Regions from separate parts of the Streptosporangium sp. CA-135522 genome, predicted to be linked through region 3. Evidence: riboswitches for the same ligand, from Rfam matches in the RefSeq annotation. Region 3 holds a riboswitch; each other region holds the start of a gene.
What was found. A riboswitch is a leader RNA that binds a small molecule or an ion and turns the genes downstream of it on or off. The one in region 3 is predicted to bind cobalamin.
Positions count from the first base shown of each region.

Region 1 (6,183 bases), 1.1 Mb from region 3:
GCGAGTTGCGCAGGCCGGTCGTCGCGATCCGCTCCCTGAGCGCCGTCCACTCCGCCGACCGCGCGACCCCGTAGTGGTCGGGGTGCAGCACGCCGCCGGCGGCCCGGGTCTCCTCGTAGGAGGGGTGACGGCCCCGCTCGACGGCCAGGTCCGCGGAGGTGCCGTAGGCCGCGAGCGCGATCTCCTCGGAGATCCGGGTGGACAGCTCCAGCGCCTCGGGCGAGTCGAACGGCAGGCGCAGCGCGAAGAACACATCCGCCAGGCCCATCAGCCCCAGGCCGATCGGCCGCCACTTCTTGTTCGCGGTCTCCGCCTCGGGGGTCGGGTAGAAGCCCAGGTCGATCGTCCGGTCAAGGAACCGCACGGCGGTGCGGACGGTCCGGCGCAGCCGCGCCCAGTCCACGTCCCGGCCGTCCAGATGCGCGGCGAGGTTGATCGAACCGAGGTTGCAGACGGCCGTCTCGGCGTCGTTGGTGACCTCGAGGATCTCGGTGCAGAGGTTGGACAGATGGATGACGTTCTCGGGACGCGCCGTCTGGTTGGAGGTCCGGTTGGCCGCGTCCTTGAAGGTCATCCAGCCGTTGCCGGTCTGGGCGAGGGTACGCATCATCCGGCCGTACAGGGACCGCGCCGGGATCTGCTTGACGAAGCGGCCCTCGGCCTCGGCGACCCGATAGGCCTCCTCGAACGCCGTGCCGTACAGGTCGGTGAGGTGCGGGACCTCCTTGGGGTCGAACAGCGACCACACGCCGTCGGCCTCGACCCGGCGCATGAACTCGTCGGGAACCCAGTTGGCGAGGTTCAGGTTGTGCGTACGGCGAGCCTCCTCGCCGGTGTTGTCGCGCAGTTCGAGGAACTCCTCGACGTCGGCGTGCCAGGACTCCAGGTAGACGCAGGCCGCGCCCTTGCGGCGACCGCCCTGGTTGACCGCGGCGACGCTGGAGTCCAGCGTGCGCAGCCAGGGCACGATGCCGTTGGAGTGGCCGTTGGTGCCCCGGATCAGGGAACCGCGCGAGCGCACCCGGGTCCAGGCGATACCGATCCCCCCGGCGTACTTCGACAGGCGCGCGACCTGCCCGTAACGCTCGTAGATCGCCTCCAGCTCGTCACGGGGCGAGTCGAGCAGGAAGCAGGACGACAACTGGGGTCTGCGCGAACCGGAGTTGAACAGGGTGGGCGAGCTCGGCAGGTAGGACAGGGTGGCCATGAGCGCGTAGAGCTCGGCCGCCTCCTCCACCGTCTCCGACAGACCGCACGCCACGCGCAGGAAGAAGTGCTGCGGGCGCTCCAAGACCTTACGGGTCCGCGGGTGGCGCAGCAGGTAGCGGTCGTAGACCGTGCGCAGCCCGAAATACTCGAACCGGCCGTCGGCGTCCCGCTCCACCAGCGCGTCCAGCGCCTCGGCGTGGGCGGCCACGAAGTCCGCCAGGCGGTCCTGGACGAGCCCGGCCGCGTGGGTGGCGGCGACGGACTCGGAGAAGGTCCGAACCCCGTGCTCGGCCGTCTCATCGGCGATCAGCTCCGCCAGCAGCTCGGCGGCGATCCGGGAGTTCTCCGGATCGGTGATCACCCGGGCGGCCGCCTCCTCGATGGCCAACCGGCGGTCGGCCAGACCGTCGCCGGTCTCCTTGGCGGCGTCGACCAAGGTCTGTGTCACGTGTGCTACCCCTCGCGCGCTCGAATTCCCCGTACGGCTCTCGCCGGAAGGGCGCACGCGTCCAAGAGCGGCTCCGGACACGCCGGACCGCCTCGTTCCGCGAGCCCTCCCTCGAGGCCCTGGACAGCTTCCGTGGTCGAGTCCGCCTCACCTGGCACACGCCGGGCCGCTCCACGCGTCCCCCGGTGCCCGGTTCGGCTCCCTCTCCACACGCATGGTCGAGTCCGCCTCACCTGGCACACGCCGGGCCGCTCCACGCGTCCCCCGGTGCCCGGTTCGGCTCCCTCTCCACACGTCGCCGGCAGGTCTTCGGACTCACGGGCGTCTCGCACATGCCTACTGGCCGTCGCTTCCCGGGCAAGGCGCACCCAGTGCTTCAATGACGGCGGTCGTTCCCGTTCACCGCTGCGGGGCAGTCCCGGAATCTCACCGGGTTCCCTCTTGCCTCGCCCCGTCAGGGGCGAACCAGCAACGAGCAGGATCCTACATGTAGGGCCGGTGGACGCAACTACCCCAACAGCTTGTGCCGAAAGTGCTCAGCAGGCCAAGATCGTTGAGCACCTCCCGGGTACGGCCGGTCTCCGTGACAAGCCACTGGCGGAAGTCCTCCCCGCTCAGATAGACCCGGTTCCAGCCGTTGGCCGCGCAGACGGCCCGCCATCGGGGCGAGGCGTCGAGGCGATCACACAGGGCGACGGCCGCGTCCCTGTCCTCGGAGCTCATGCCGCGGGGGCCGAGCACCCCGCACCAGTCGGTGTACTCCAGGCGAACGTCCAGCTCCATCAGCGTCGGCGCGTCGATCCCGTCGATCCGCTCGCCGGAGGAGACCACCAGCGGGCGCAGGCGGCCCGCGGCGATCCCGGGCACGAAGGAACGGGCGGAGCCCAGCAGCGCGGTCACCCTGCCGTCGTAGAGCGCCTGCTCGGCCTCGGTTCCACCGGAGTAGCCGGCGTAGTCCAGCAGCCGGGTGTCCACCCCCAGACACTTACCGATCATGCCGTAGAGCACGTGGTCGGAGCCGCCTTCCATCCGGCCGCCCACCGTCGGCTCGGCCGGGTCGCGGCGGAGCGCGGCGGCGAAGTCCTCGAAGGTGCGCAGATGGGAGCCGGACGACACGACCAGAGCCGCCCAGTCGCCGACCAGGCGGGCCAGCGGGGTGGTGGAATCCACCACGGAGGCGGCGTTGGCGATCTCCACCCCCGCGATCATCGGCATCCCGGTGAGGAGCAGCCGGCCCTCCCGCGTGAACGGGCCACGGACGGCGGCGAACGATCCCAGCGCCGCGGCGCCCAGGCTGCCCGGCTGGTCGCTCACCTCGACCGTCCGGGCCATCCCTTCGCCGATCATGACCATGGCCAGCGCGCGCGCGGCCCGATCCCACCCCTGCCCCCGCGCGGCGGGCGCGACGACGGTCAACCGGCCCGCCACCGGCGTGTGGGTGCCGCGGCCCCCGTCACAGCCGCCGGCGGCCAGGAGTCCCAGGGCGAGCACCAAGAACCGCCTACGGTACATAAGCGCCCCTTCCCCCAAGACCTATCAATACCCCAGGTTACAGACACATCACTTTCTGTCACACATTGGGGGTCTTGCCGTTATCGGCCGAGAGGGAGGGGACGGCTCCGGCTCATTCCGGAGGGAAGGGACGGCTCCGGCTCATTCCACCGTGACGCTCTTGGCCAGGTTGCGCGGCTTGTCCACGTCACGCTCCAGCGCCACGGCGGCGTGGTAGGCCAGAAGCTGCAGCGGGATCGACAGCAGGATCGGGTCCAGCTCCGTCTCGTTCTTGGGCACCACGACGCAGTCGTCGGCCAGCTTGGGGTCGGCCGTACGGTGACCGACCATGAGCACCCGGCCACCGCGCGCGCGGATCTCGCCCAGCGTGGTGAGGTTCTTGTCCAGCAGCTCGTCGTCGGGGACGATCGCCACGGTCGGCATCTCCGGGCCGATCAGCGCCAGCGGCCCGTGCTTGAGCTCGCTGGCCGGGTAGGCCTCGGCGTGCACGTAGGAGATCTCCTTGAGCTTCTGGGCGCCCTCACGGGCCACCGGATAGCCCCGGACCCGGCCGACGAACATCATGCTCGGCGAGTCGGCGTACTTGTGCGCGAGCTCCTTGATCTGCGGCTCCAGCGCCAGGATCTCCTTGATCTGCTCGGGCAGCCGGCGCAGCCCCTCGCAGATGCGGCGGCCGTCGGCCGGGGACAGGTCGCGCACCCGGCCCAGGTGCAGCGCCAGCAGCGCGAAGGCCACCGCGGTCGAGGTGAACGCCTTGGTGCTGGCCACCGAGACCTCCGGGCCGGCGTGCAGGTAGAGGCCGCCGTCGCACTCGCGGGCGATGGCGCTGCCGACGGTGTTGACGATGCCGAGCACCCGCCCGCCCTTGCGCTTGAGCTCCTGGACGGCGGCGAGGGTGTCGTAGGTCTCCCCCGACTGGCTGATCGCCACGTAGAGGGTGTCGGGCTCCACGACCGGGCTGCGGTAGCGGAACTCGCTGGCCGGCTCGGCGTCGGCGGGAATCCGCGCCAGCTCCTCGATGAGCTGGGCGCCGATCTGGCCCGAGTAGTAGGCGGAGCCGCAACCGATGATCTTTACGCGGCGGAACGACCGGGTCTCGCGCGCGTCCATGTTGAGGCCGCCCAGGTGGGCGATGTGGAAGCGGTCGTCCAGGCGCCCACGCAGCGTCCGGGCCACAGTGTCGGGCTGCTCGGAGATCTCCTTGAGCAGGTAGTGCTCGTAACCGCCGGTGTCGTAGTGACCGGCGTCCCAGTCGACGGTCAGCGGCTCCTTGGCCGTCTCGCGCGCGTCGCTGGCGAAGGTGTGGAAGCCGTCCGCCTTCAGCACCGCGAGCTCGCCGTCCTCCAGGTGGACCACCTGGCGGGTGTAGCGGACCAGCGCGGAGACGTCGGAGGCGGCGAACATCTCCTTCTCGCCGATGCCCAGCACGATCGGGCTGCCGTTGCGGGCCACCACGACCTCGCCGGGCCGCTGGGCGTCGATCACCGCGATGCCGTAGGTGCCGACGATCCGCTTGAGCGCCAGCCGGACCGCCTCCTCCAGGGATTCGGTCTCCTCGACGGTGCGGGCGATCAGGTGTGACAGCACCTCGGTGTCGGTCTCGGACAGGAAGACCACACCGTCGGCCTCCAGCTTCGCGCGCAGCTCGTCGGCGTTCTCGATGATGCCGTTGTGCACCACCGCGATGCGCTCGTCGGCGGACAGGTGGGGATGGGCGTTGACGTCACTGGGCGCCCCGTGGGTGGCCCAGCGGGTGTGCCCGATGCCCAGGGTGCCCTTGAACCGCGCCGGCACGGCGGCCGCCAGGTCGGCCACCCGGCCCTTGACCTTGCGCATCTTCAGGCCCTTGTTGGAGATCACCACGCCGGCCGAGTCGTAGCCCCGGTATTCAAGCCGCTGCAGGCCCTCCAGCAGGATCGGCCCCGCATCCTTGGGCCCCACATAGGCCACGATTCCGCACATTTGACCGCTCCTTATCCATAGACGATCCGGCGCAGCTGGCGCAGGGAGAGTTCGGGTGCCGCGACACGGCGGGCCGAGATCTCGGCGGCGATCCGGGGGAAGATCTCGTCGTTGACCAGCCCTTTGGCCTTGAGCTCGGCATGACGCCGCCGGACGAACTCCTCGACGGGTTCGGAGAAGTAGGCCAGCACGTCCGCCACCACCCGCGCCGCCTCGCCCGGACCGAGCGCGCTCGTCCGGGTCAGGTGGGTAATCAGATCCTCATGCGGATGCCATGTCGTGGACACAGAGCAGGACCATACGCAGCATCGATGGCCTTCACCAAGTTTTCTGCCCGATTTCGGGCAAGAATTGCTCCAGTCGGTCCCAAGCCGTGCCAATCGTGAGACATTCGGTAATCGTCGATCACTCTGTGTACTCACTCGGCCGGGAGGAACCACTATGCACTGTCTGCCGGGGATCGCCCTCGCCGCCGCTCTCACCGCGCTGACCACGCCCGTTCCCGCCGAGCAGCCGCCGGAGGGCAGGCAGGCGGCCTTCACCCGGGCGGCCCGGACGTACGGCGTGCCGGAGAGCGTGCTACTGGCGGTCTCCTATCTGGAATCCCGATGGGACGCCCACGACGGGTTGCCCAGCGTCTCGGCGGGCTATGGCCCCATGCACCTGGTGGACGCCCGGATCGATCCGGGCGTCCACCAGGGACACCGGCGCCACGGCTCCCACGACTTCCAGGGCGCGCAGGACCCGCGTGGCGACGACAGCCGGCCGTACCGGCCCACCGCCCCGCAGATCACCGCGCCCACGCCCGAGGACACCCTGCGCCGGGCGGCGCGGCTGACCGGGATCGCCCCCGAGCTGCTGCGCCGGGACCCGGCCGCCAACATCGAAGGCGGCGCGGCCCTGCTGGCCGACGACCAGCGGCGCATCGGCGAGCCGCTGAGCGCCGATCCGGCGCGCTGGTACGGCGCGGTGGCCCGCTACCCGGGCACGCCGGACGCGGGGGCGGCGAGCTCCTTCGCCGACGAGGTCTACGCGACGATCCGCACCGGCGC
Region 1 covers NZ_CP192026.1:6,857,668-6,863,850, forward strand. Annotated here, with positions in the region: gene ACQPYK_RS32750 (ribonucleoside-diphosphate reductase subunit alpha) at 1-1,657, opposite strand, end outside; cobalamin riboswitch at 1,941-2,142, opposite strand; gene ACQPYK_RS32755 (tripartite tricarboxylate transporter substrate-binding protein) at 2,141-3,169, opposite strand; gene glmS (glutamine--fructose-6-phosphate transaminase (isomerizing)) at 3,311-5,131, opposite strand; gene ACQPYK_RS32765 (hypothetical protein) at 5,143-5,418, opposite strand; gene ACQPYK_RS32770 (N-acetylmuramoyl-L-alanine amidase) at 5,573-6,183, shown strand, end outside.
Region 1: linked by a shared signal. The riboswitch ahead of ACQPYK_RS32750 (ribonucleoside-diphosphate reductase subunit alpha) and the one ahead of cobN (cobaltochelatase subunit CobN) in region 3 are both predicted to bind cobalamin.

Region 2 (6,183 bases), 2.1 Mb from region 3:
GATCAGCACGGACGTCAGGTCCATCGGGCACACCCCGTCGCGATCGTGGGTGCAGAGGCGATCAAGGGAAGCAGTAGGAATCGGAGGAGGAGTCGCCGCCCTGCAGGCGGATCTGATGGGCGCGGCGGCCGTCGGCGGCGAAGTCGACGAAGAAGTCCGGGTCGAGGGAGATCGAGCCGTCGTCGGCGACGTCCACCTTAGCCAGCCAGCTGGAGATCCCGTCGGGGTAGAAGACGTCGTCCCAGGAGCGGTAGAGCGAGTTGGTGAAGTAAACCCGCCGTCCGTCCCTGCTGGCCTCGACCATCTGTGGCCCGCCGTTCAGCGCCCGCCCGGGAGCGGCCGGGTGGGGGTCGCGCCGGACGATCCCGCCGATCCGCACCGAGCCGGTCTCCCGGGGGCTGAGCGGATCGGAGACGTCGTAGGCCTTCAGCTCGCCCGTGCCCCAGCAGGAGACCAGCAGAATGCGGTCGTCGAGGGTCAGGGAGATGTCGGTGACCAGCGGCGGCACCGCGCCGAACTGCTTGAGCGGCTCCGGCAGCAGGTCGGCCGGCGCCGGCTCGGCCGGGATGCTGATGATTTTCCGGGCCTTCCAGAGCCCGTTCTCCAGATACCAGGTGAAGATGTTCGCCGACAGGTCCTCGACGCTGATCACGGTGTTGACGAAACCGTGGGTCTTGGTCGGGTCGTGGGCTGGACGCAGCTCCAGGGCCATCTGGTGCTGGTCGCCCAGGTCGATCTCCTGCAGGTGCCTGTGCTTGGTCAGGTCCCAGACGTGCAGCTTGTGGCCGTACTGCCGGCCGACCAGCAACTCCAGCGAGGGACCCGGCTCGATCTGGTTGGGGGTGCCCCACTCGCTGGTGATCATCGTGTCGTGGCCGAGGTGCCACCAGAAGTCGTAGTGCAGCTCCTGCGGTCCCCGGTCCACCTCCCATCGGCCCTTGGGCTCGAAGGTGTCGTGGTCGAGCGTGAACACCCCGCCCGGCGCGTCGCCGTCCACGTTGCCGAGCGCGCTGACATAGATCGCGTCGGTGCCGCAGTGGACGGTGTGCGGACGGCTGTAGCCGGTCTTCTCGAAGATCGTTTCTGGCTCGATCGTCTTGACGAGCTTGGGACGCCGGGGATCGTCCTTGACGTCGAAGATGTAGATCCTGCTGGACCGCAGGCCCGGCAGGACCAGGTAGCGCCGTTCGACGTGCGGGTGCGGAGCGTACGGGCACAGGGCGGCACTGCATACGTTCCATCCGAAATGATGGAGCTCGTCCCCTGGGACGGGCATGTCGTGCACGCTGACGATCGACCCGTCGGCCAGGTCGATCGTGGCGAGCCCGTCGGGGCGCCCCTCCCCGGCCGTGTCGAGCAGGGCGACATAGGCGACCTCCTCCCGTGGGGCCCGCATGGCCTCCCGGGCGGACGGGTAGAAGGTGGGATCGGGCTGGATGAGTGCCATGGCGGACTCCTAGGCCGAGATCAATATCCTACTAATGTTGTAGGAAAACTCTCCGCTGTCTAGGGGTCATTTTAGGTAATCGCCGCGAACGGGCGGCCGATCGACCCCCCCCGCCGACCCCCGCCGGCCTGTCGCCGGGGCGAGGTCACGGCCGGGGCCGGTCGTGGTCGTGGCGGTGGCCGGGGCCGCGCACGCGGGGAGGCCGGTCCCCGCGTGCGCGGCCTGCGGTCTGTATGGCTTGGGGCCTGTGCGGCTTGGCCTGTGCGGCTTGTGGCCTGTGCGGCCTGTGCGGTCTCCCGCGAGGGCCGCTCTACAGCGCGCGGACCCTGCGGGCCGCGGCGACCATGTTCCGCAGGCTCGCCTCGGTCTCGGCATAGCCGCGCGTCTTCAGCCCGCAGTCTGGATTGACCCACAACCGCTCCGGTTCGACCGCCCTGAGCGCCAGCCTGAGCGCCCGTTCGACCTCCTCGGTCTCCAGCACGCGCGGGGAGTGGATGTCGTACACGCCGGGCCCGATCCCACGCGTGTATCCGGCGGCGTGCAAGTCGTCCAGCAGCTCCATCCGGGATCTGGCCGCCTCGACGCTCGTCACGTCCGCGTCCAGGTCACCGATGGCGCCGATGATCTCACCGAACTCCGAATAGCACATGTGAGTGTGGATCTGCGTGGAGTCGGACACGCCCGAGGTGGCGAACCGGAACGCGGCGACCGCCCAGGCCAGGTAGGCGTCGCGTTGAGCCGCGCGCAGCGGCAGCAGCTCCCGCAGCGCGGGCTCGTCCACCTGGATGATCCGGATACCCGCCGCCTCCAGGTCGCGGATCTCGTCCCGCAACGCCAGCGCCACCTGCCGGGCCGTTTCGGCCGGCGACTGGTCCTCCCGGACGAACGACCAGGCCAGCATGGTCACCGGCCCGGTCAGCATGCCCTTGACCGGCCTGACGGTACGCGACTGGGCGTAGACGGCCCAGCGCACCGTCATCGGCTCCGGCCGGGCCACATCTCCGAACAAGATCGGCGGCCGCACGCACCGGGTGCCGTAGGACTGGACCCAGCCGTGCTCGGTGGCCGCGTAGCCGTCGAGCTGCTCGGCGAAATACTGGACCATGTCGTTGCGCTCGGGCTCGCCGTGGACCAGCACGTCCAGCCCGATGTCCTCCTGTAGCGCGATCACCGAGTCGATCTCGGCCCGCATCGCCGCCTCGTATCCCGCCCGGTCGATCCGGCCGTCGCGAAGGTCGGAGCGGGCCTGCCGTACCGCGTCCGTCTGCGGGAACGAGCCGATCGTGGTAGTCGGCAGCGGCGGCAGCCCCAGCGCCGTCCGCTGCATCACCGCTCGCTCGACGTGCCCGGCCCGCGCAGTGCCCTGGCCCAGCGCCTCCAGCCGGGCCCGCGTGCGCGCGTCCACCGGAGCCTTCGCCGGTACGGCGGGCCCGACCGCGTCCGGTCCCCGCCGCATCGCGCGACCGATCGCCACGACCTCCGCCACCTTCTGCCGGGCGAACGCCAGCCCCTCGGGCATCGCCGTCTCCCGGTCCAGATCGAGGGGGACGTGCATGAGCGAGCAGGAGGTGGAGACCACCACCTCCCCGGCCAGCCCGAGCAGCGCCGCGCAGGTGGACAGCGCGCCGGACAGTTCGGTGCGCCAGACGTTGCGGCCGTTCACCACCCCCGCCACCACGGTCTTGCCGGCCAGCCCGGGAGACAAGGCCGCCGCCGTCAGGTTGCCGGGCCCGGCGACGAAGTCGAGCCCCACGGACTCGACGCGGGTGGCGGCCAGCACGGGCAGCGCGTCGCCGATCTCGCCGAAGTAGGTGGCGACCAGCAGTCGCGGGCGGTGGCTGAGCCCGCCCAGATGATCGTAGGCGCGGGCGAGCGCCTTCAGCTCCTGCGCCGACCGGTCGGCCGCCAGCGCCGGCTCGTCGAGCTGGACCTCGACGACGCCGGCGGTGGCCAGCCGTTCCAGCAGCTCGGCGTAGACGTCGAGCAGGTCGTCCAAGAGCCGTAGCGGCGCGAAGGCGGCGGCGTCGGACTTGGCCAGCAGCAGGTAGGTCAGCGGGCCGACCAGCACCGGCCTGGTCTCGAGCCCCAGCTGCCTGGCCTGGCCGTACTCCGCCAGGGGCTTATCCCATGCGAGCCGGAACCTCGTCCCCGGGCCCACCTCGGGAACCAGGTAGTGGTAGTTGGTGTCGAACCATTTGGTCATCTCCAGGGGGGCGATTCCCCGGGTGCCGCGCGCCATGGCGAAGTAGCGCTCCAGGCCGTCCAGTTCGGCGAAGCGGGCGGGGATGGCGCCGACCATGATGCTGGTGTCGAGCATCTGGTCGTAGAAGGAGAAGGTGTTGGAGGGGATGTCGGTCAGGCCGGCGTCGCGTAGTTCGGTCCAGGTGCGTTCGCGTAGCTTCTGGCCGATGTGTTCCAGGTCGGCGGCGTCGATGCGGCCGGCCCAGTAGGCTTCCACGGCTTTCTTCAGCTGTCGGTCGGGGCCGATTCTGGGGTAGCCGAGGACGGTGGTGCGTTGGTCTGTCATGGGTCCTTTTCCCTCGTGGAACCCGGCTTGGCGGGCATGGCGAGGGAAGGTTCCCCCGGCCTTCCCGCGAGGCCATGGACACAGACCGCGCGCCGATCGGCGCACGGGCGGTGGCAGGTATTCGGACTCGTGGGCGTCGTGCCGGTTTCCTACTGGCCGTCGCTTCCCAGGCGATCGCTCACCCAGTGCTCGTGTGACGGCGGTCGTTCCCACTCACCGCTGCGGGGCAGTCCCGGAATCACACCGGGTTCCCTGTTGCCTCACCGCTCCGCCGAAGGGAGCGGCGAACCAGCCGCACCGGCAGCATAACCCGACTCCAGGCGAAAGCTCCGGCCGGTGGCACCACATCGCGGAGTCGATGTCGGTTAGAGGGGAGGCGGGGCCTGATCAGCCAACGAAAAATGGTACATAACCGGAAAATTCGATATTTCTGATCTCGTGGCTCGATTGAGGGGTCAACGCCGCCTTCGAGCTTCGAGCGTCCCCCCAGCCCGCTACGTGCACCGTTGATCCCATCCAACGGGCACAGGCGGAGTTGACGCCAACGGAGGAACCCGAACGATGAGGCAGCCGGGGAGAGGGGGAATCACGTCCGGCGATTCCGTGTCAGGGTCCTGCCGGCTTTCTGCTTTCTCACCGGCTGCTCTCGTGGAGAGCCTCGTAGTTCTCTTCGGGAACGCGTATGATCGCTCACCCGTTATTCCCTCATGACTGGGCTGACTTGGGTTTTCCCTCAACGTCGAGCGGAGAGATGTGGAGAATTTGACGGCGGCTGCCGGGGCGAATGGTGTCCCTTCTCGTGATTCGGGCGGAGCTGGATCAGATGCTGATGCGGAGCGCCACGCTGTCCGGCCTGGGTCTGGGCCTGGTCGACGTGTCGGAGTCGTTCTCCTCATCGTCGGTGTGTTGGGTGCGGGCTTCCTCTATCTGAATCGTCACGACAGGCCTCGTGTGGAACCGGAATGGAAGCCGGGGGCATTCGATCCGCCAGTGCAGTATGCATTCATCTCGAAGGATTCGGATTGCCATAACCGGCCCAAGGCAGAAGAGGAGGGTGCCGCGCCGAAAGTCATCACCTGTAGCGACTGGCGGCTACGTGTGAACTACAAAAGAGGCGAAGGGAGGCAGGACATGAATATCGCCTACGGCGAAGGTTGCGGTGGGTTCAGGGCGGGGGTCGGCGTCGGCGATGACGACTGTTCGAGTGACATCCCCCTCTTCGATGCGGCAAGCCAAGCTCAAGTGGAAGGCTCTAGCTATGTAGGTGTGCCACTCCGTATCACCTCTGACGGCCATCACGTTGCGTACTTCAGCAAGCAGCGTATGCAGTTCGTCGGCTGGGATCTGCCCGCCGCACAACTCAAAGCCATTTCGCCACGACTGGACGCGAAGACGCTCGACGACGTCTACAACCTGGCGATATCGCCTGATGGCCGGTTCTTCGCAGTCGCATTCTCCGGTGCTCAACCCCGCCTCCTGCTCACCGAGTTCGCCACGGGACGGACTTCTACCTTCCCGGGTTTCTGCCATGTGATCGGCCTGAGTGAAGCCGCCACCGTCATCGCAGCCAAACAATCATGTCCGGAACTCGGAGAAGATGATTCCGGAAATAACGCCGTTACCATACTTAACCGCCGAGGCCTGGTCATCAGTGAAGGGAGGGGAGATGATTTTGCGGACGACCTTTCACCGGACGGGCGCCTGCTGGTAGCGGTGATTGCCGACTCCGGCGAGGACGGCAAGGAACATCTTGTCACCTACAACGCCAAGACCGGTAAGACGGTAAACAAGTTTGATCTACGGCTTCTGTCCGAGCCGAACGATGCGATCGGATACGGCTGGCTCGATGCCGATGAATACATCGTCAAGGCCGACCCTCCCGAGTCCGGCGGATCCTTCGGCTATTACAAGGTCAACGTCCGGACCGGGAAGTCTCAACGAATCAGGGATCTTGGACTAAACCCCGGCGCCGTGGTCTCCCTGGGTAAAGTGCATATTGGCAGATGAGGGCCCGATTCTCCACGAACTTCCATCACCAGACCTGGCATATCCTCTCCGATCCGCACGGCGCGCTCAAAAGACCGGCGCGCTCAGAAGAAAGGTCCCCGCCCCCCCGTGACCTGGCCCCGGGCGGGATCACACATGCCTAACTCGCCGCGGGTCCCCAGGTCGGGGAGAGGTACGGCAGGCGGGCGGAGCGGTAGAGCGT
Region 2 covers NZ_CP192026.1:7,906,264-7,912,446, reverse strand. Annotated here, with positions in the region: gene ACQPYK_RS37320 (hypothetical protein) at 1-24, opposite strand, end outside; gene ACQPYK_RS37315 (selenium-binding protein SBP56-related protein) at 62-1,447, opposite strand; gene metE (5-methyltetrahydropteroyltriglutamate--homocysteine S-methyltransferase) at 1,758-3,974, opposite strand; cobalamin riboswitch at 4,070-4,283, opposite strand; gene ACQPYK_RS37305 (hypothetical protein) at 4,881-5,981, shown strand; gene ACQPYK_RS37300 (hypothetical protein) at 6,121-6,183, opposite strand, start outside.
Region 2: linked by a shared signal. The riboswitch ahead of metE (5-methyltetrahydropteroyltriglutamate--homocysteine S-methyltransferase) and the one ahead of cobN (cobaltochelatase subunit CobN) in region 3 are both predicted to bind cobalamin.

Region 3 (6,183 bases):
GGCCGAGTTTGAGGACCGCCGCCGAGTCGGTGGCGGCCAGGCGCTCGGCCAGGACCTCGGCAGGAAGCGTTCCCGGCAGCACGGTGAGCATCTCGTCCCGTTCGACCAGCGGCCGTCCGAGGACCGCCGCGGCGCCGCTCACGGAGGTCACGCCGGGCACCACCTCGGTGACGTAGCGGTGGGACAGGCGCTTGTGCATGTGCATGTACGAGCCGTAGAAGAGCGGGTCGCCCTCGCACAGCACCACCACGTCCCGGCCCGCGTCCAGATGGGCGGCCAGCCGTACCGCGCAGTCGGCGTAGAAGTCGTCGATGGCGCCCTGATAGCCGCCCGGGTGGTCGGTGGTCTCCGTGGTGAGCGGGTAGATCAGGGCTTCCTCGATCTGGCCGTCCCGCAGGTACGGCGCGGCCACCGAACGGGCGATGCTCCGGCCGTGGCGGGCGCTGTGGAAGGCGATCACGCCCGCCTCGCCGAGGAGGCGGGCGGTCTTGACGGTCACCAGCTCCGGATCGCCGGGCCCGAGTCCCACTCCCCACAGACGTCCAGTCACGATGTCCCTCACTCTTCCTCGCTCGCGATCGCGTTGACCGCGGCGGCGGTCATCGCGCTGCCGCCCCGGCGGCCGTGCACGACCAGGTACTCCAGGCCTGCCGGATGCTCGGCGAGGGCTTGTTTGGACTCGGCGGCGCCGATGAAGCCGACCGGGATCCCGAGCACGGCGGCCGGTCGGCCGGCACCCTCCTCGATCATCTCCAGCAGCCGGAACAGCGCGGTCGGGGCGTTGCCGACGGCGACCACGGAGCCCTCCAGCCGCTCGCGCCACAGCTCCAGCGCGGCGGCGCTGCGGGTGGTGCCCAGCCGCTCGGCGAGCTCGGGCACGCCCGGCTCTCCCAGCGTGCAGATCACCTCGTTACCGGCCGGCAGGCGGCGGCGGGTCACCCCGGAGGCGACCATCATCGCGTCGCACAGCACCGGGGCGCCCGCGCGCAGGGCCGCGCGCGCCGACGCCACGACGCCGGGCGACCACCCGACATCGGTGACGAGATCGACCATCCCGCAGGCGTGGATCATGCGGACCGTCACCTGGGCGACGTCCGCGGGCATGCCGCTCAGATCGGCTTCCGCGCGTATGGTGGCGAAGGAACGGCGGTAGATCTCCGCGCCGTCACGGACGTAGTCGATCACGTTTCCCCTCTGACGGCCGCCAGCGCGGCCGTGGTCTGCTCGATGTCGGCACAGGTCAGGCTCCGGCCGTCCAGGTCCAGGCGGTATCCGGCGCCGGTGGCGACCACGTCCGCGACCCGTCCTCTGGGACGGCCGCAGCGTCTGTCGCAGCCCGCCCAGTGCACGGGGAGCGTACCGGTGCGCGGTGAATCCGCCACACGGGGGGCGATCGTCCCCGGTGTCCCGGCTGTCGGTTCGGCGCCGGGCGCGGTGGCGCGGGCCGCGTCGGCCTGCACGTCGGCCAGGGACTTGGCGCAGCCCGGACGCCCGGTGCAGGCCGTCACGCCGATCCACGGCGATTCGGGGTCGGTGACCAGGCCGGCGTCCGCCAGCCGGGCGACCGCCCGGGGAAGTCCGGCGCGGTCCAGGCCGGGCAGGACCACCCCTCGCCACGGCGTCAGCCGTACCTCCCCGCCGGCGGCCAGTTCGGCCAGGAGCTCCGCCTGGGCGGAGGTCAGCCGCCCCAGCGGTACCGCGACGCCCAGGGCCACCCCGCCGCCGGGTCGCCCGACGGCTCCCACCGGGCCCCCCGCGGCCGGCGGCGGCTCGGCCCGCATCCGCTCCGCGGGCGGGACGAGCCGTGGCGGGCCGGCGGAGCCGGTCTCCAGAGCGATGCGCACCCGGGTCGCGACCGGCTCCACACCGCCGGGCAACTCGCCGATCCGCCAGGCGTGCACGTCCCGGACGGCCAGCTCCGCCAGGAACGCCTCGGCGGCGGCGAGCAGGGCGGCGACCGCCGAGGCGAGCGGCACGCGCAGACCGCTGTCGGCGCCCGCGAGGATCAGCGCGGTCTCCTGCGCGCCGGTCGGCAGGATCGCGGCGTCGGGGTCGAGCCAGGCCACGTCGCCCCGGCCGTCGTCGAGCGCGAACAGGAAACGTCCGGGCAGTTCGGCGAGGGCGGGCCGGGCGCACAGCCGCCGGTCCAGGTCGGCGACCAGCGGGCCGACGTCCAGCGTCCCCGCCGCGTCGCAGCCGGTGAGCGGGGAGGCCAGGATGTTGCGGATGCGCTCATGGGTGAGCGACGGCAGCAGCCCGGCCGCCGCCATGCGCGCGGCGAATCCGCTCTCCTCGCCGAGTCCGCGCACCTGCACGTTCGCCCGGGAGGTCAGCTCGATGACACCGGTCCCGCAGGCGGTGGCGGCGTCGGCGAGTTCGCGCAGCTGGGAGGCCGTCAGCCGGCCGCCGGGGACTCTGATCCGCGCCAGGCCGCCGTCGGCGGCGGCGTGCACCTGAAGCGCCCCGGGACATGCGTCGAGTCGCGATCGTCCAGAAAAGTCGCCAATGACCACGCTGAGGATGTTAACGCCAGTTTCTTGCAATGAACGGGACTGCCGTAGTCTCATCGATGGCGACGGCAAAGGGAGGAAGCCGGTGTGAATCCGGCGCGGTCCCGCCACTGTAACCGGGGAGCGAACCCCACCCAGGCCACTGTCCGGCGACGGACGGGAAGGCCGGGGGGAGCACCGATCCGGGAGCCAGGAGACTCCAGCCGTCGTAGCCGACGACGACCCGGGGCGAGGACCCCGAGGGAGGAAGCCCCGTGCGTTTTCCGCCGTTCCCGTGCCACCCCATGGCGCCGCCGAGCCCCGCCGCCCCGCTTCCGGCGGAGCGTGGCGCATGATCCTCCTGCTCTCGACCTCCGACACCGACCTGCTCAGCGCCCGCGCCGGCGGCGCCGACTACCGGCTGGGCAACCCCGCCCGGCTCACCGCCGAGGACCTGCCCCCCCTTCTGGAGGGTGCCGACCTGGTCGTGGTCCGGCTGCTCGGTGGGCGCCGCGCCTGGGAGGAGGGCCTGGACGCCCTGCTCGCCGGCCCCCGTCCCGTCGTCGTGCTCGGCGGGGAGCAGGCGCCCGACGCCGAGCTGATGGAGCTGTCCACCGTGCCGGGCGGGGTCTGCGCCGAGGCGCACGCCTATCTCGCCCACGGCGGCCCGGCCAACCTCGCCGAGCTGTACCGGTTCCTGTCCGACACCCTGCTGCTGACCGGGCACGGCTTCGCCGCCCCCGCGCCCACCCCCGGCTGGGGTGTCCTGGAGCGCCGGGCGCGTCGCGAGGACGGGCCGGCCGTCGGGGTGCTCTACTACCGGGCCCACCACGTCGCAGGCAACACCGCCTTCGTCGAGACCCTCTGCTCGGCGGTCGAGGACGCGGGCGGCCGGGCGCTGCCCGTCTACTGCGCCTCGCTGCGCACCGCGGAACCCGGCCTGCTGGAGGTCCTCCGTACGGTGGACGCCCTGGTGGTGACCGTGCTCGCGGCCGGCGGCACCCGCCCGGCCACCGCCTCGGCCGGCGGGGACGACGAAGCCTGGGACGTCGGCGCGCTCGCCGAGCTGGACGTGCCGATCCTGCAGGGCCTGTGCCTGACGAGCAGCCGGGCGTCCTGGGAGGACAACGACGACGGCCTGTCTCCGCTCGACGCGGCCACCCAGGTCGCGATCCCCGAGTTCGACGGCCGGATCATCACGGTGCCGTTCTCCTTCAAGGAGATCGACCAGGACGGGCTGACCGTCTACGTGGCCGATCCGGAGCGGGCCTCGCGGGTGGCCGGCATCGCGGTACGGCACGCCGTGCTCCGGCACGTCCCACCCGGCGAGCGGCGAATCGTGCTGATGCTGTCGGCCTACCCCACCAAGCACTCGCGGATCGGCAACGCCGTGGGCCTGGACACCCCCGCGAGCCTGGTGCGGCTGCTGGCCGCGATGCGCGAGCGCGGCTACGACATCGGTGCCGAGGGCGAGCTGCCGGGCGTGGCCGAGCAGGACGGCGACGCGCTGATCCACGCGCTGATCGCGGCCGGCGGGCAGGACCAGGAGTGGCTCACCGAGGAGCGGCTTGCCGGCAACCCGGTGCGCATCGCGGCGAGCCGGTACGCCCGGTGGTACGGCACGCTGCCGGCGGACCTGCGGGCCGGGATGGAGGAGCACTGGGGCCCCGCGCCGGGCGAGCTGTTCGTGGACAGGACGCACGACCCGGACGGCGAGATCGTGCTGGCCGCGCTGCGCGCCGGGAACGTCGTGGTCATGGTGCAGCCGCCGCGCGGCTTCGGGGAGAACCCCATCGCGATCTACCACGACCCCGACCTGCCGCCCAGCCACCACTACCTGGCGGCCTACCGCTGGCTGGCCGACGGCTTCGGCGCGCACGCCGTGGTGCACGTGGGCAAGCACGGCAATCTGGAGTGGCTGCCCGGCAAGTCCGCCGGGCTGTCGGCCTCCTGCGGTCCCGACGCCGCGCTCGGCGACCTGCCGTTGATCTACCCGTTCCTGGTCAACGACCCCGGCGAGGGCACCCAGGCCAAGCGCCGCGCCCACGCGACCCTGGTCGACCACCTCGTCCCGCCGATGGCCCGCGCCGACACCTACGGCGACATGGCGCGGCTGGAGCAGCTGCTCGACGAGCACGCGTCCATCGCCGCGATGGATCCGGCGAAGCTCCCGGCGATCCGCGCCCAGATCTGGACCCTGATCCAGGCGGCCAGGCTCGATCACGATCTGGGCATCGACGACCGTCCCCACGACGCCGAGTTCGACGACTTCCTGCTGCACGTCGACGGCTGGCTGTGCGAGGTCAAGGACGTCCAGATCCGCGACGGCCTCCACGTGCTGGGCGCCGCCCCCGAGGGCGGGACCCGCGTCGACCTGGTGCTCGCCATGCTGCGCGCCCGCCAGATGTGGGCGGGCGGCGAGGCCTTCCCCGGGCTCCGCGAGGCCCTGGGCCTGGCCGAGGACGGCACGGCGGGCCGGATCGGCACGGACGAGGCCGAATCCCTCGCCCGCGCGCTGGTCGAGGCCATGGAGGAGCGGGCCTGGGATCCGGCCGCCGCCGCCGAGGCGACCTCCACCGTCCTGGCCGCCACCTCGGCGGACCTCGGGCTGGTGGAGCGGATCCTGCGCTTCGCGGCCACCGAGGTCGTGCCCCGGCTGGCGCGGACCACGGACGAGATCGAGGCGATCCTGCACGCCCTCGACGGCGGCTACGTGCCGGCGGGGCCGAGCGGGTCGCCGCTGCGCGGGCTGATCAACGTGCTTCCCACCGGCCGTAACTTCTACTCGGTCGACCCCAAGGCGGTGCCGAGCAGGCTGGCCTGGGAGACCGGGCAGGCGATGGCCGACTCCCTGCTGGAGCGCTACCGGGCCGACACCGGCCACTGGCCTCGCTCGGTCGGGCTGTCGGTCTGGGGGACCAGCGCCATGCGCACCGCCGGGGACGACGTGGCCGAGGTGCTCGCGCTGCTCGGCGTGCGGCCGGTGTGGGACGAGGCGTCACGGCGGGTCACCGGGCTGGAGCCGATCTCCGCCGAGGAACTCGGGCGCCCGCGTGTGGACGTGACGGTCCGGATCAGCGGATTCTTCCGGGACGCGTTCCCGCACGTCGTGGCCATGCTGGACGACGCGGTACGGCTGGCCGCCGGGCTGGAGGAGCCGGCGGAGCTCAACTACGTCCGGGCGCACGTCCTGGCCGACAGGGAGATCCACGGCGACGAGCGCCGGGCCACCATGCGGATCTTCGGCTCCCGGCCGGGGGCCTACGGCGCCGGGCTGCTGCCGCTCATCGACAGCCGCAACTGGCGCGACGACGCCGACCTCGCCGAGGTCTACGCGGTGTGGGGCGGTTTCGCCTACGGCCGCGGGGTCGACGGGGTCCCGGCCAGGCAGGACATGGAGACGGCCTACCGGCGGATCGCGGTGGCGGCCAAGAACGTCGACACCCGCGAGCACGACATCGCCGACTCCGACGACTACTTCCAGTACCACGGCGGCATGATCGCCACCGTCCGCGCCCTCACCGGGAAGGCACCGGCCGCCTACATCGGCGACAGCACCCGCCCGGACGCGGTCCGCACCCGGACACTCTCGGAGGAGACCTCCAGGATCTTCCGTGCCCGGGTGGTCAACCCCCGCTGGCTGGCCGCCATGCGCAGGCACGGCTACAAGGGCGCCTTCGAGCTCGCCGCCACC
Region 3 covers NZ_CP192026.1:5,758,633-5,764,815, reverse strand. Annotated here, with positions in the region: gene ACQPYK_RS27415 (precorrin-2 C(20)-methyltransferase) at 1-550, opposite strand, end outside; gene ACQPYK_RS27410 (precorrin-8X methylmutase) at 559-1,185, opposite strand; gene ACQPYK_RS27405 (precorrin-3B synthase) at 1,182-2,453, opposite strand; cobalamin riboswitch at 2,538-2,727, shown strand; gene cobN (cobaltochelatase subunit CobN) at 2,842-6,183, shown strand, end outside.